Regions from separate parts of the Caproicibacter sp. genome, predicted to be linked through region 1. Evidence: a T-box and tRNA genes for the amino acid it is inferred to sense, from the RefSeq annotation. Region 1 holds a T-box; the other holds one or more tRNA genes.
The links. A T-box is a leader RNA that pairs with one kind of tRNA and senses whether it is charged. The one in region 1 lies ahead of tyrS (tyrosine--tRNA ligase), so its partner is inferred to be a tRNA-Tyr.
Positions count from the first base shown of each region.

Region 2: it encodes a tRNA-Tyr, which carries the amino acid that the T-box ahead of tyrS (tyrosine--tRNA ligase) is inferred to sense. The anticodon was not compared.

Region 1 is NZ_JBJKOP010000047.1:17,648-25,112, reverse strand. Features, by position in the region: gene ACLQ3M_RS13250 (NAD(+)/NADH kinase) at 1-578, shown strand, start outside; gene argR (arginine repressor) at 523-972, shown strand; gene recN (DNA repair protein RecN) at 978-2,663, shown strand; T-box leader at 2,693-2,931, shown strand; gene tyrS (tyrosine--tRNA ligase) at 2,987-4,222, shown strand; gene glnA (type I glutamate--ammonia ligase) at 4,512-5,825, shown strand; gene ACLQ3M_RS13225 (ANTAR domain-containing response regulator) at 5,865-6,407, shown strand; gene dapF (diaminopimelate epimerase) at 6,420-7,253, shown strand; gene ACLQ3M_RS13215 (LL-diaminopimelate aminotransferase) at 7,310-7,465, shown strand, end outside.
Region 2 is NZ_JBJKOP010000018.1:18,688-26,152, forward strand. Features, by position in the region: gene ACLQ3M_RS02840 (SDR family NAD(P)-dependent oxidoreductase) at 1-219, opposite strand, end outside; gene ACLQ3M_RS02845 (TetR/AcrR family transcriptional regulator) at 354-965, shown strand; gene ACLQ3M_RS02850 (hydrolase) at 1,058-1,624, opposite strand; gene ACLQ3M_RS02855 (CdaR family transcriptional regulator) at 1,809-2,975, shown strand; gene ACLQ3M_RS02860 (glycerate kinase) at 3,215-4,348, shown strand; gene ACLQ3M_RS02865 (hypothetical protein) at 4,907-5,032, opposite strand; gene ACLQ3M_RS02870 (hypothetical protein) at 5,301-5,792, shown strand; gene ACLQ3M_RS02875 (hypothetical protein) at 5,789-5,911, opposite strand; tRNA gene ACLQ3M_RS02880 (tRNA-Thr) at 6,010-6,085, shown strand; tRNA gene ACLQ3M_RS02885 (tRNA-Tyr) at 6,134-6,219, shown strand; gene ACLQ3M_RS02890 (nitroreductase family protein) at 6,557-7,276, shown strand; gene ACLQ3M_RS02895 (transglutaminase domain-containing protein) at 7,400-7,465, opposite strand, start outside.

The DNA of each region.
Region 1 (7,465 bases):
ATGGAAATTACTCCGTTGAGGAACGAATGATGCTGGAAATCCGGGTGAATGACAATGGTACGCCAAAGGTTTTTACAGCACTAAACGATGCCGTTGTCGCACGGGGAGCACTTTCGCGGATTCTGGATTTAAAGGTCAGGCTGGACGATACCAAAGTATGCGATTATCGCTCCGACGGTTTGATCATCGCGACGCCGACCGGTTCCACGGCGTACTCTTTAGCCGCAGGGGGACCAATTATCGACCCGGAGATGAACTGCATTCTTCTTTCTCCTATCTGCCCGCACTCCTTGCTGAGCAGACCGGTTGTTTTTGGGCCGGGCGCAAAACTGTGTGTGCAGGCTCATTCCGACTATGAGAGTGAAATAATCCTTACGATCGACGGTGAGATTTTTATCAAAATCCCGGACGGTACCAAGATCGAATTTTCGAAATCGCCCGGCACCGTTAAAATAATAAAACTGAAAAGCAGTAATTTTTACGAGATCGTAACCGATAAACTTGGAGAGAGGAGAAATGAGCATGAAAGAACGACGGCATGCGAAAATACTGGAATTAATCGGGAAATATTCCATTGATACGCAGGAGGAATTACTTCGCCGTTTACGGGATGAAGGTTATGAGGTGACACAGGCTACGGTCTCCCGCGATATCAAGGAGCTTCGTCTGATCAAAACGCTGACGGCAAGCGGTAAATACAGATATACGGTTGGACAGGAGGAAGCGAAAGATTACACCACAAAATTCTATTCACTTTTTTCCGACGCTGCTTTATCGGTGAACTTTGCACAGAATATGATTGCCGTAAAGTGCCTGACCGGTATGGCCAACGCTGTCTGTGCTGCAATGGACACCCTTCATTGGGAGCATATTGTTGGCACCCTGGCAGGGGACGATACCATTTTTATTCTAATGAGCGATGAGAACGCTGCGGAAGGGCTGTCTGCGGATCTGAAAAAATTTATCAGGTGATTGCCATGCTGACACAGCTTTATATTGAAAACATTGCCGTAATCGAAAAGGCGCGAATCGAATTCAGCGCCGGCTTTAATGTTTTGACCGGTGAAACCGGAGCAGGTAAATCCATTGTCATTGATTCCATCAATGCGGTCCTGGGAGAAAGAACTTCCCGGGAATTGATTCGCACGGGCGCAAACCACGCCCTGGTTTCCGCCGTTTTCCAACTGAAAGACGGATCTGCGGTGAAAAAGCTGGAGGAATCGGGCTATTCTGTGGAAGAAGACGGAACTTTGATACTCCAGCGTGAAATCTCCTCTGACGGTAAGTCTTCCTGCCGAATTAACGCGCGTCCCGCCACGGTTTCCGTCCTCAAGGGGATCGGCAGTATGCTGATCAACATCCATGGTCAGCACGAAAGCTATGGCCTGCTGTCGCCTGAATTACATATCGCTTATCTGGACAGCATGGGTTTGCCTGAGACGCTTTTGAAACGGTACCGGGAAGCTTTCCATTCCATGCAGAACATGAAGGCAAGCCTGGAATCCAGTAAAATGGACCAATCACAAAAAGCACGGCAAATCGACCTTCTGACTTATCAGATTAATGAGCTTGAATCGGCGGACCTTCATCCGGGCGAGCAGGAAGACCTGAACCGTCAAAAGAATCTGTATCGGAATTCAGAGCGCGTTGCGCAGGCAATTTCACAGGCAAAGACCGCATTGAGCGGGGATGAGGAAACCCCCGGGGCGGTTTCTGCCGTATCAGATGCTGCCGATGCGCTGAACACCGCGGAAAATTATCTTCCCGAACTGCACGGTCTGGCGGAACGGCTGCAGGCGATTTCCTATGATCTGGAAGACTGCAGCGATGAAATGCGGAATTTTTCGTCTCTGTTGGAGTATGATCCCTCGGAGCTGGACGAAATTGAGGCCCGGCTGGATTTAATTTACCGTTTAGGCTTAAAATACGGCGGTTCCGTGGATGAAATGCTGGGATATCTCAAAAAATGCAGGCAGGAGCTGAACGCAATCCAGCTTTCGGATGAAACCGCGGAAAGATTCAGGAAAGAATATCAGAAGTACCGGTTACAGGCGGAATCCCTGGCAGCGGAACTGTCCGAATGGCGCGCCGGCGCGGCAGATCTTTTTACCCAAAAGGTAAAAGAGGAACTTTGTTTTCTGAACATGCCGAATGTACTGTTCGAAATCCGGCGGGAACAAGTCCCAATGAATGAAACGGGCTGCGATCGGATTGAATTCTATCTCTCAACGAACGCGGGAGAACCGGCGAAACCGATTGCAAAGGTTGCGTCGGGCGGCGAACTTTCGCGAATCATGCTTGCCATCAAAACGGTCCTTGCCGGCAGGGACGATATCGGCACCCTGATCTTTGATGAAGTGGACACGGGCGTCAGCGGCAGCGCGGCACAAAAGGTCGGGTTGAAACTCCGGGAGGTTTCGGGAAACCGCCAGGTTATTTGCGTGACGCACCTGGCTCAAATCGCCGCGCTTGCGGATACCCATTTCTTGATCCACAAACAGATTCGCGATCAGCGTACATTTACTCAGGTTGACCGTTTGGACCGGGAAGGCAGACGGCAGGAACTTGCGCGTATTATGGGCGGAGAAAAAATCACCCCGCTGATGCTGCAGAATGCCGAAGAAATGCTGCGTATGGCGCAAAACGATTCTTCCGGGGCTTGACAGGCACCAGAAAACATCTTATAATTTTTTTAACAGCTGAGAAGGGAAGAAGTAATCCGAAGCAAGAGTTCAGAGAGCCTGCGTTGGGTGCGAGCAGGTACGATTGCCGGATGAAATACATCCCGGAGCCGCCGAATTGAACCCCCCTAGTAGGTTCGGCCGTGAAAACGCACGTTACAGCGCGTGGGTATGAAATCGTACCCATAAGGCCGCTTCCGTGAGGAAGACGGTAAACTGAGGTGGTACCGCGGAATTTTCCGCCCTCTGCAAAAAATTTGCAGGGGGCTTTTTGATTGTCCCCTGACAAAATGGAGGAACTCAAAATGGGTGTTTTTGAAACTTTGGAAGAACGAGGGCTGATTGCGCAGACAACGGACAAGGAAAAAGTCCGCCATCTGCTCAATGAAGAGAAAACCGCGTTCTATGTCGGGTTCGATCCGACCGCAGACAGTCTGCACGTAGGCCATTTTATTCCGATCATGGTCATGGCGCATTTGCAGCGCGCCGGGCATACTCCAATCGCGTTGTTTGGCGGGGGAACCGGCATGGTGGGCGACCCGTCCGGAAAAACGGATATGCGTAAAATGCTGACGGAAGAAGAGATCGCGCACAATATCTCATGCTTTCAGAAGCAGATGTCCAGGCTGATTGATTTTTCCGATGACAAGGCAATTATGGCAAACAACGCCGACTGGCTGACAAACCTGAATTATATCAATTTCCTTCGGGATATCGGCGTATGCTTTTCCGTCAACCGTATGCTGAACGCGGAATGCTATAAGCAAAGACTGGAACGCGGACTGTCCTTTTTTGAAATGAACTATATGATTATGCAGAGTTATGATTTTCTGGAGCTGAACCGCCGTTACGGCTGCAGGCTTCAGTTGGGTGGGGACGACCAGTGGAGCAATATTATCGGCGGCGTAGAGCTGATCCGCCGGAAGGAAAACCGGGAAGCTTACGGCATTACCGTTACCCTGCTGACAAACAGCGAAGGGAAAAAGATGGGGAAAACGGAAAGAGGCGCCGTGTGGCTGGATCCTCAGAAGACTTCTCCGTTTGAATTCTATCAGTACTGGAGAAACGTCGGGGACGCCGATGTGCTGAAATGCCTGAAAATACTGACCTTTGTCCCGATGGAGCGGATCAATGAATTTGCCTCGCTTTCAGGGGAAAAGCTAAACCCTGCAAAGGAGCTTCTGGCTTTTGAGGTAACAAAGCAGATTCACGGCGAGGAGGAAGCGATTAAAGCCAGAGACGGGGCACAGGCTCTGTTTGGAAACAGTACCGATACGGAGCATATGCCGACCACGGAAATCTCATCTTCCGACCTTTCAGACGGAACCATTGGGATCCTTGATCTGCTGATCAAGGCAAAACTTGCTCCGTCACGCGGCGAAGCAAGAAGGCTGGTCGTTCAGGGAGGTATCTCCGTTGATGGCGAAAAGGTGTCGGACCCAGCGTCCGTATATTCAAAAAAAGATTTTCAGAAAAATGAAAAACCCTGTCTGATTCTTAAAAAAGGCAAAAAAGTTTACCATAAAATTGTTTTGATGTAAACTACGCCGAGCCTGTTTGGATTGTTTCCAAACAGGCTTTTTCATCTTCACATGGTTTGTAAAAGAGCTACTCTTTTGCATTTGATTTGAAAAGAAGCTGCAAAAACAGGGAAAACCTCTGGAAACGTGTCAGATTTTGTGCATTAAAATGAAATCGCTCTTTCAATTCGAAAAAGATTGACACGGCTTTTGAAAAAGCATAAAATTATAGACATAAGTCTGAAAAGAGATACCCGACAAAAAACAAGTCCTATACTTTGGGTCTTTGGAAGGGGTGATGACGGCACACATGGAAAAAAATGATATAATCCGCGTTTTGAACGAAAATCATACCGATTTTTTGAGCCTTCAGTTTACCGATATTCCGGGATCTTTTAAAAATGTAACCGTTTCTGCCGATCAAATTGAAAAGGCTTTCCATAATAAATGCATGTTTGACGGTTCTTCCATGGAGGGTTTTGTTCGAATTCAGGAATCGGACATGTATTTGCATCCTGATCCGGACACTTTTCTGATTTACCCATGGAATACGCAAAGCGGTCAAGCCGCACGGCTGATTTGTGAAATTACCCTGCCGGACGGGACTCCATATGCGGGTGATCCCAGGCACGTACTGAAACGCGCGTTGAAAAAGGCCGCCGGTCAGGGCTTTACTTTTTATGTTGGAACGGAGTGTGAATTCTATCTGTTCCAGACGGATGAATTAGGTCACCCGACAACCGAAACAAATGATACCGCCGGATATTTCGATCTTGGTCCTTCGGATCAGGGCGAAAACGCAAGGCGCGATATCTGCCTGAACCTTGAGCAAATGGGATATGAAATTGAAGCGTCTCATCACGAGGCCGCGTTCGGGCAGCACGAGATTGACTTTAAATATGCGGAGGCCCTGACTGCCGCGGACCGCTTTGTCACATTTAAAATGGTGGTTAAATCCTGTGCAAATGAGAATGGACTTTACGCCACTTTCATGCCCAAACCTGTTTTCGGGCGTGCCGGTTCAGGAATGCATATTAATCTTTCGCTGTTTCGGGATGGTCAAAATGCTTTTTATGACGAGTCCTCACAGAACGGGCTCAGTCATATTGCTTTGAATTTTATCGCCGGCCTGCTGCTGCATATCAAAAGCATCTGCGCTGTAACAAACCCATTGGTTAATTCTTATAAAAGAATGATTCCGGGTGGGGAAGAAGCTCCCAGTTTGGTCGGGTGGTCCTCAAATCGCAGGGGCACCTTGATTCGGCTTCCCGCTTCACGTGGAAAGAGTACCCGGATCGATTTGAGAAGTCCCGACCCAACATGCAATCCATATCTGTCTTTTGCATTGCTTCTTTCCGCCGGTATGGATGGAATAAACCGCGACCTGCTTCCGCCTCCATCCATCGCTTCTGGGGAATCTTTTGAGGATATTCAGAAAAACACGGATGTTTTGCCGGCAGATCTTGGAGAAGCAGTTCAGTATATGAAAAGCGATCCTTTTGTAAAAGAGGTTCTTGGCGATCTTGTGTTTCATAAATATGTGGAAGCAAAAGAAGAAGAATGGCGCCAATATTCTACTTCGGTAACAGAATGGGAACTGCGCCGTTACTTAAACCGCCTCTAGATTCAAGCACCACATCCTACCCCTACGGAGTTGTTAACTATGAGCAGCATTGTCGTAGCGAATTCGAATCCGGATTATGCGAAAAAAATAGCGTCGGTCCTTCGATCAAGCGGCTTATATGTGGGCGGCGTCTGTACAACCGGTGCTCAAGTGATGGAATTTACCAGTAAGCATTATCACGGCGGCGTTGTGGTATGCAGTGTAAAACTGAGAGATATGCCTGCCGTAAATCTTCCTCGCGTAGCGGGTACCTCGTATGATTTTCTTTTTCTGGTCAGTTCGCAGCTCGCTTCCATGAGCGAATCATTGGAACAGGCTACTTTGATGCTTCCAATCAACAGGGTAAATCTGATTTCCACCGTGAATATGTTTTTAAATCTTTCGGACTATACTTCACTCAATATCAAAAAGAAACTGGCGGCAGGAAATTTCGACGAAAAGCAACTGATTAAAAACGCAAAGGATCTGTTGATCGAACGAAATAACTTTACCGAGCCGCAGGCACATCGTTTTATGCAGAAGAAAAGTATGGATACCGGGAAAAAGATGGTCGAGACAGCCTTGATTATCTTGAATTCATAAGGAGGACTGCAGATGAATTTTACAAAAATGCAGGGGATCGGCAACGATTATATCTATATAAACTGTTTTGAAGAGAAAATTGAGAATCCTTCGGAAATTGCCGTCAAATTGAGCGACCGCCATTTTGGCGTTGGCTCCGACGGCATTATTTTAATTCAGCCCTCTTTGGCCGCCGACTGCAAGATGGATATGTACAACGCCGACGGTTCCCGTGGAAAAATGTGCGGAAACGGCATTCGCTGTGTCGGAAAATATGTTTATGAACGCGGCATTTCAAAAAAGGATATACTCACAGTGGAGACGCTTAGCGGCGTTAAAACATTGCATTTGGATCTCGACGGTGAGAAGGTGGCAGCGGTTGAAGTCAATATGGGAAAACCGGTCAGGAAAGCTTCCGATGTGCCCGTGCTTTTTTCAAAAGACCATGTTTTGAACGAACCGGTTATCGTTGGCGGGAAAAAGTACCGAATCACATGCGTTTCCATGGGGAATCCCCACTGTGTTGTTTTTGTCGACGACGTTGATTCCTTTCAATTAGAAGAAATCGGGCCTTTATTCGAGAACGACCCAATGTTTCCAGACCGGGTCAATACGGAGTTCGTACAGGTTTTGGGAAAGAATGAATTGAGAATGCGGGTCTGGGAGCGCGGTTCCGGCGAAACCCTTGCCTGCGGAACCGGCGCCTGTGCAGTCGCATGTGCCGCCGCATGGAATCAGTTTGCTGAACGCAAGGTAAAAATTCATTTGAAAGGCGGGGATTTATCCATCCGCTGGGACAGCAATACCGATGTAATTTTCATGAAGGGACCAGCGAAATTTGTCTTTGACGGAACGGTAGAAATATGATATAATATTCATTTGGAATGTATATTATGAATCGCTTGTGAAAGGAATGGCTGATTTTGCTAAAAATTAATGAGAATTTTGTAAAGCTGCCCGCAAGCTATCTCTTTGTTGATATTGCGAAAAAAGTGCAACTTTTTTCGCAGCAACATCCTGAAAAGGAAGTCCTCCGCCTTGGAATCGGCGATGTAACCAGACCTCTGCCAAATTCTGTC
Region 2 (7,465 bases), on a different contig from region 1:
CATTTCACAGATCATTTGCTGAAAAAGGGATACGGCGGAATCCGGGGAGGAAACATCAATCTGTTTCAGAAACGATTTTGAAGAAAGCTCCTTTTGAAGAGCTTCAAGCCGTTCCATACGTCTACCGGCAATTCCAACCGCATAGCCTTTGGCGGAAAGGAGCTTTGCGGTTTCTCGGCCCATTCCGGAAGTTGCGCCAATGATGATAGCTTTTTTCATACGAATTACCTCTTTACAATGTGAGTTGATACTCATATTATAAGAGGGAAGAACCCTGAAATCAATATTAATATGAGCAAAAACTCATATTTGTAAAAAGCAAATTGAATTTATGCTTCGGGAGAGTGGATTTTGTGGAAAATGAGAAGCAAGTAAGAAAGCCCAAGCAGTCACGAAGCCGGGAGACAAAAGAAAAGATACTTTCCGCTGCCTTTTGCCTATTTCGGGAAAAAGGCTATTATGAAGTGACTACAAACGAAATTGCTAAGGAGGCCGGCGTCTCCATCGGCAGTCTGTACTCTTATTATAAAGACAAAGATTCCGTCTTTTTGGATGTTCTGGAAGAGTATCACCGGGCGTTTTCTGAAACTTATCGCAGCATAGAACGCGAAATCGAAGAATATTTAGACAGACCGAAGGAATGGGTTTCACGGTTTCTGAAAGCGATGGTTCGGGTACACCGAGAGTTCCGGCAGCTGAATCTGGAGCTTAAGGCACTGCGGGATGTGAATCCGCAAATCGCCGCCCGGGTGGAAAAGGAGGAAACGACCGCGCAGGCGGAGATGCTGTTCTATTTTAAGAAATATCCGATGACGGTCAAAACGGAGGATCCGGAGGCCGCCGTTGCCGTTACCTTCCATATGATCGACGCGATTGTTGATTTGGTGGTGTTTGATTCCAGTATGGATGAAGAACGTATTTTGCGTGCGGGTACAGAGGCGGTTTATAAATTTTTAATGACCTGAAAAGGAAACAGGGTTAAATGAGTGCAAACTCATTTAACCCTGTTTTTTTAAGATTTTAATCGAACGGTATGGCTCCGAAAGATACGATTCGTCTAAATTTCCATCGTGCCGACTAAACTCTTCATCGCATCGATGGTGCGGCTCATCAGGTCGTCGAGGCTCCAGCCGAGCATGTCCGCGCCCTTCTGAATGACGTCCCGGGAACAGCCTGCGGCAAAGGCCGGAGTCTTGAATTTCTTTTTCACGGATTTTAACTGCATGTCCGAAACGCTTTTGGAGGGATGCATCAGCGCGACGGCGCCGATCAGCCCGGTTAATTCGTCGGTGGCAAACAGGATTTTTTCCATGATGTGTTCCGGCTTGACGTCGACCGTCAGGCCGTAGCCGTGGCTGACTACTGCGTGGATCAGCTTTTCGTCGATCCCGCGTTCCCGCATGATTTCCTGTTCTTTGATGCAATGCTGTTCCGGAAACTGCTCAAAGTCCAGGTCGTGCAGCAGGCCGACCGCTTTCCAGAATTCCACGTTTTCCGGGTCGTATTCCTGCGCGAAATACCCCATCACGCCGGAGACTACTTTTCCGTGATGCAGGTGGAACGGATCTTTGTTGTATTCCTCCAGCAGCTTCTGCGCCTCTTCCAGACTCGGTATTTTTTCCATTTGAACCCCCCGATTTCCATTTTGTTATTCCAGCAATTTCTGCATATCCTTAACCCATATCCTAGCCGATTCGGTTTCATTTGTCAAGAATTGCCGGGCCTTTCGCCGCGGGCTTGTACGCGGCGCTTCGGGGGGATATAATAGACATAACGGATCAGATACAGCGGGGAGGAGGGCCTGTTTGATGCGGATTTCACATCAGGACGCGATGCGGATTGTCACGGAAATGAGCGGGATCATCGATTATCCCGTCAATATGATGAACGACAGGGGCACAATCATCGCAAGCACGGACCCGAAGCGGATCGGGCAGTTCCACGAGGGCGCAAGCCAGATCGTGGAACGGAATCTCGACCGGATGAACGTGGAGAACGACAATGAATACGCGGGCGCACGGGAGGGCGTGAATTTCCCGATTTTGTTTCAAAATACGATCGTCGGGGTTGTCGGGATTACCGGAAAACGGGCGGAAGTGGCAAAGTACGGTGAAATCATTAAGAAGATGACGGAGATTCTGTTGCTGGACAGTTACCTGAAGGAACAGAAGCTACGGGACGAGACCATCCGGAACCGTTTTCTGGAGGAATGGATCTTTACGGAGAACGCGGAGCAGGACCCCTCTTTTCCGGAACGCGGAAAATTCATAGGGATTGACATTGAAAAGGCGCGCCGGGTGTTCATTTTGTCGCCGGAGGGAATGACGGACTGTGATGAAACCGCAGAGGGGCGGCGTCTGGCGGAGCAGATGGAAAAGTCCGTCAGGGGGCGGCTGAAAAGGGAGCAGGGCTGTTTGGTGCTGCGCAGCGGCGACAAACTGTTCTGCATCGCGGCGCGCAGGACGGACGAACAAATGAAACGGCTTGCCGCGGCCGTTCAAAGAGAGGCGGAGGCGGAATTCGGAATTCGGTTTTTCGCGGGGATCGACGGCAGCCAAGCCGGCTTTTCTTCTGTTTATACCGCTTGCCGGCAAGCCGAGAAAGCGCTTCGCGCGGCACGGTCCCGCCGGGGCCCGGGACTGCGGCTGTACGACGAAGTAACGGTTGATATTTTTTTGAACGAGATTTCCGACGCGCGCAAGGAAGAGTATATCCGCAGAATCTTCCGCGGCTGCGGGAATGAGGAAATCGGAGAATGGGCGCGTCTTCTGGAGGTTTTCTTCCGCGCGAACGATTCCATCTCAAAGTCTGCCGAGGAGCTTTTTATGCACAAAAACACGCTTCAGTACCGGCTGAAAAAGCTCGGCGAAGAAACGGGGCTGGACGCGCGAACCATGCCGGACGCCGCGCTCTTCTACCTTGCGGTACTGTTTTACCGCGAGCTGCATCCGGAGGAGAGCACGCCGCCGAACTGACAAAGCGTCTGTTTTTGAGAACAGAAAACCGGGCCGGATTCTGTCGCCCGTAACATATACGGTTCCGCCTCGTCAGGATAAAATGGAAACATACTTCGCTCTACAGCGTTTCCGATTTAGATTGCAAATATGGATATGTCCCTCCCCCGCCGAAGGCGGGGGAGGGACATAAGTAAATTCGACAATTCAACTGGAATTGCTGTAAGGCGGGGATCCTGATTGAAAAGGTGTGGATTGCAATGAAAAAGTTTGTTTTGATTCCGGATTCCTTTAAAGGCACGATGAGTTCCGCGGAGGTTTGCCGAATCATGGCGGAGCAGATCGGTCGATTTTATTCCGACGCCGAAATCGTCTCCATTCCCGTTGCGGACGGCGGAGAAGGCAGCGTGGATGCTTTTCTGGCTGCGGCGGGCGGAGAAAAGGTTTTCTGCAGGGTCAGCGGGCCTTTCGGAGAAGAAATGGAAAGCTTTTACGGCCTTCTGCCCGGCGGCACGGCGGTGATCGAGATGGCGGCCTGCGCGGGCTTTGCCCTTTCGGAGGGACGGCGCAGGCCGGACCTGGCGACCACCTTCGGGGTGGGTCAGCTGATGAGAAACGCGGCCTCGCGCGGGTGCAGAAAAATTATTGTCGGTCTGGGCGGAAGCTGTACAAACGACGCGGGGGCGGGCGTCGCCGCGGGGGCGGGCGTTAAATTTTTCAACGCGGACGGAAAAGAGTTCGTCCCGACGGGCGGAACGCTGTCGCAGGTCAGCCGGATCGACGTTTCAGGACTTGACCCCAGATTAAAAGAGGCTGAAATCACAGCGATGTGCGACATCGACAATCCGCTTTACGGGGAAACGGGCGCGGCCTATGTGTTTGCTCCGCAGAAGGGTGCGGACCCTGAAATGGTGCGCAGGCTCGACGGGGAATTGCGGTGCTTTGCCGAAACGGTTCAGCGCGAGCTGCGGCTCGACATTGCTGATGTTCCGGGCGCGGGCGCGGCCGGAGGCATGGGCGCGGGAATGGCGGCGTTTTTTGGGGCGGAGCTGAAAATGGGGATTGAAACGGTGCTGGATACCGTTGGATTCGACCGTATCGCAAAGGACGCCGACCTGGTTTTCAGCGGAGAGGGAAGGCTGGATTCCCAAAGCCTGCGCGGAAAAGTGGTTGCCGGTGTGGCCGCGCGGACCAAAAAGCTCGGCGTCAGGCTGATCGCGGTTGTCGGGGACATCGGCGACGACATTCAGCCGATCTATGACAGGGGGGTGTCGGCGGTGTTCAGCATTAACCGTGTGGCGGTAGACTTCAGCAAGGCGAAAAAGAGGAGCAGAAACGACCTTGCTCTGACCATGGAAAACCTGATGCGCCTGTTCAGTCAAATGCAACTTTAATGCGCTGCACGCAGTCTGCGCAAAAGGGTGCCGCCCCTCGAAACCGGGGGGCGGCGGAAGAAAGAGAAGTATTATGAAAAAAGTAATATCGTAAAGCCTTTTCGCAAGGCGCTTGCTGTTTGTCTGCGGGCCTGTGGTCCGGTATTCCGTCCTTCACCGCCGGCCTGTTGCAGTATTTTTTCTTCTTTTCACATTTCGATTGGAACACTTATAGTATGGATGGAAATTATGTCCTGTCGGTGAACCGCGTTTGAAGTTTTTTAGAAGATTTTGTGAAAAAATAATCGGCTGCTTTTATCACAGGGAAACGGGTGCGTGATGAGGACGGAGGCTGCGGGCCGTCGGACGCGCAGTGGAATACCAGCACGCGGATTCAGTCTTCCGTCGGTGATGCTGAAATCGATATCAGCCTTTCTCCGAAATGCTGATGGAATAAAGAAGAAAAAGACCGGGTCGAAGCCGGATGAACCGGATCGCCGCGGTCTTTTCTTTGGGTCGGATCGCCTAGGGGAAAATATGGAAATGGATCAAAATCCTTTGCCGTTTCAGTGAAGACGGTTATTCAAGGTCGGTGTCTAAAATGCACCCTGAGGGGAATTCCGGAGAGCACCAGCCCTGCGGCTCGTCAAATGAAACGATTTCTTCCGATTCGGTTTCCGGATTTCTCATATCTTTTTCCTTCATAATTTGTGCCTCCTTTTTTTATTTCTGTATTTATTATAGTCTGGGAACGTCAAAAGATCAATACTAAAAATAGTAATTGTTATTATTATTTTTTTGATTTTTTTTGTGCAGTTTTCTTCTTATTCTCGTTTTTCGCCTGCAAATGAACCGAAGAAAGCTCGGCACTCCTGAGAACCATCGTATTTTCTTGAATAAAATAATATGGTATAATAGTACCATCGTTCATAGTGGTGTCTACACGTTGATGATTTACAGAGGGGGATACTGTATGGAAAAGCAGGAACGAGTCAAGGCGATACTAGGGATAAGCTTGCTTTATATAATCGTTACAAGCATATTTTCACTTATCAATAAAATTTGCTCAATTTTAATTTCTCAGAACGTCGCTGGTGTAAAAATTCGCTCTTTCTTGTATGGCAATTTGCTTTGGGTGATGACTGCCGCGATAATAATAATTGCTTTGATCCTGTACCTAAAAAAGTTGAACGAAGGACTGCATAGCTTATTAGAAAATTCACTGATTCGGATTACTGCGGGACTATTAGTAGCACTAGAGGGAATCATTCGTCTGTCAATCGCAATTCCTCTGTATGTAGCGAGTATACAATCGGCAATACAAACATCGCACATGATGCAGCAAAGTATGCAAAGAATGCTTACGGAAGTAATAAGTTTGGATGTGGTTTCTGTTCTTATTTTTATTTGTCAAATATTTGCCGGGTTCTATCTAATAAAGTTCCACAAGAACAAAACAGATTAAGCGGCGGTATCCATGGTATCCAAGGATCCTGCTGCGTCCGCCGCCGATGTAGCCGTGTGGCAAGCGTTTTCCGCCGACGAGGTGCCGATCTTGCAGCAACCGCTTCCGACCGCTCTCACTTTTTCTGTCTCCCCATTTTCCGCGTCGTAAAGCCTTTTTTCAAAAAGTATTGACATTCTGTCGCGAAAATGTTATTATACTTAAGCGCTGTAAAAACGCTGGCGTAGCTCAGTTGGTAGAGCAGCTGATTTGTAATCAGCAGGTCGGGGGTTCAAGTCCGTCTGCCAGCTCCAGTTTCAATGAAAAAGGAGCTTTGCTTTTTCCAACAAGGCTCCACATACGGAGGAGTTCCAGAGCGGTCAAATGGGGCAGACTGTAAATCTGTTGCCTTACGGCTTCGATGGTCCGAATCCATCCTCCTCCACCAAATGAAAACCCGCATGCTTCTTAGGAATCATGCGGATTTTGCTATACCCGGAAACTCACGCGAAAAGGCGATGCCCCGAAGCAGGATGGATGTTTTTGGGAGTCGCTTTTCACTACATATAAATACATTCGTCCACATTGAGCTACCCCAATGGTTTGTGCTGAGAGTGGTTCATGGTATCGACGATCTGCTTGTATCTTTATCGAAATGCTTTATAATATGCTTGTCGGGGTAAGTTGCGGCGGCCGTGTTTGCGCGGAGCAAACGCGACCGATGAAAGTAGGGTAACTGTTCTCACGGCGGCTGCACAGAATATCAGCTTCAGCGGAGGAAAAATATGAAAGAAAATGAAGTGATCCGGCAATTAACGGCGCGAAAATCGGTCCGCGCTTTTGAGGACAGGGAGATTCCTCAGGCTGTCAAGGATGAAATCATCGGCGCGGCGTTTGAAGCCCCAACGGCCGGCAATATGATGCTTTACACGATCATTGACGTAACAGACAGGAACATCAAGCAGCAGCTGTCAGTTCTCTGCGATCATCAGCCCTTTATTGCAAAGGCCCCGGTCGTGCTGGTCTTTCTGGCGGATTATGAAAGATGGTTCAACACCTTCGTTGCCGCGGGGATGACGCCCCGCAAACCCGGCGCGGGCGATTTGCTTTTGTCTTGCTCGGACGCGCTGATCGCCGCACAGAACACCGTAACGGCGGCACAGTCGCTGGGGGTGGGTTCCTGCTATATTGGGGACATTCTGGAGAACTGTGAAAAAGTCAGAACCCTTCTGTCATTGCCCCGGTATACCCTTCCGGCCGCGATGGTCGTGTATGGATATCCCACCAAACAGCAGCTTGAAAGGGAAAAACCCCGGCGGTTTGACAGGAGCCATATTGTGCATGCGAATTCCTACAGAAGCATGCAGCCGGAAGAGCTTTTAGCAATGTACCATGAGCAGAACACAAATGAGAGCATTGAGGACTTTTGTAAGCGCAAGTACTTATCCGGCTTTGCGCTGGAAATGAACCGGTCGGCTTCGGAATATCTGAAAAACTTTCGCTGATGGGGACAAAGGGCTGTCAATAGCCTAAAAACAAGAAATGCGTCTTAAAACGGCTTCAAAGCCGGATTAAGACGCATTTTGTATGCATAATTTTGAGGCTGTTTTGAAACAAGCCCCTTTGTCCTAATAGGTGACGCAGATTTCCAGACCGTGATTGGCGGAATCCACCACATAAGAAACACTTTCGGG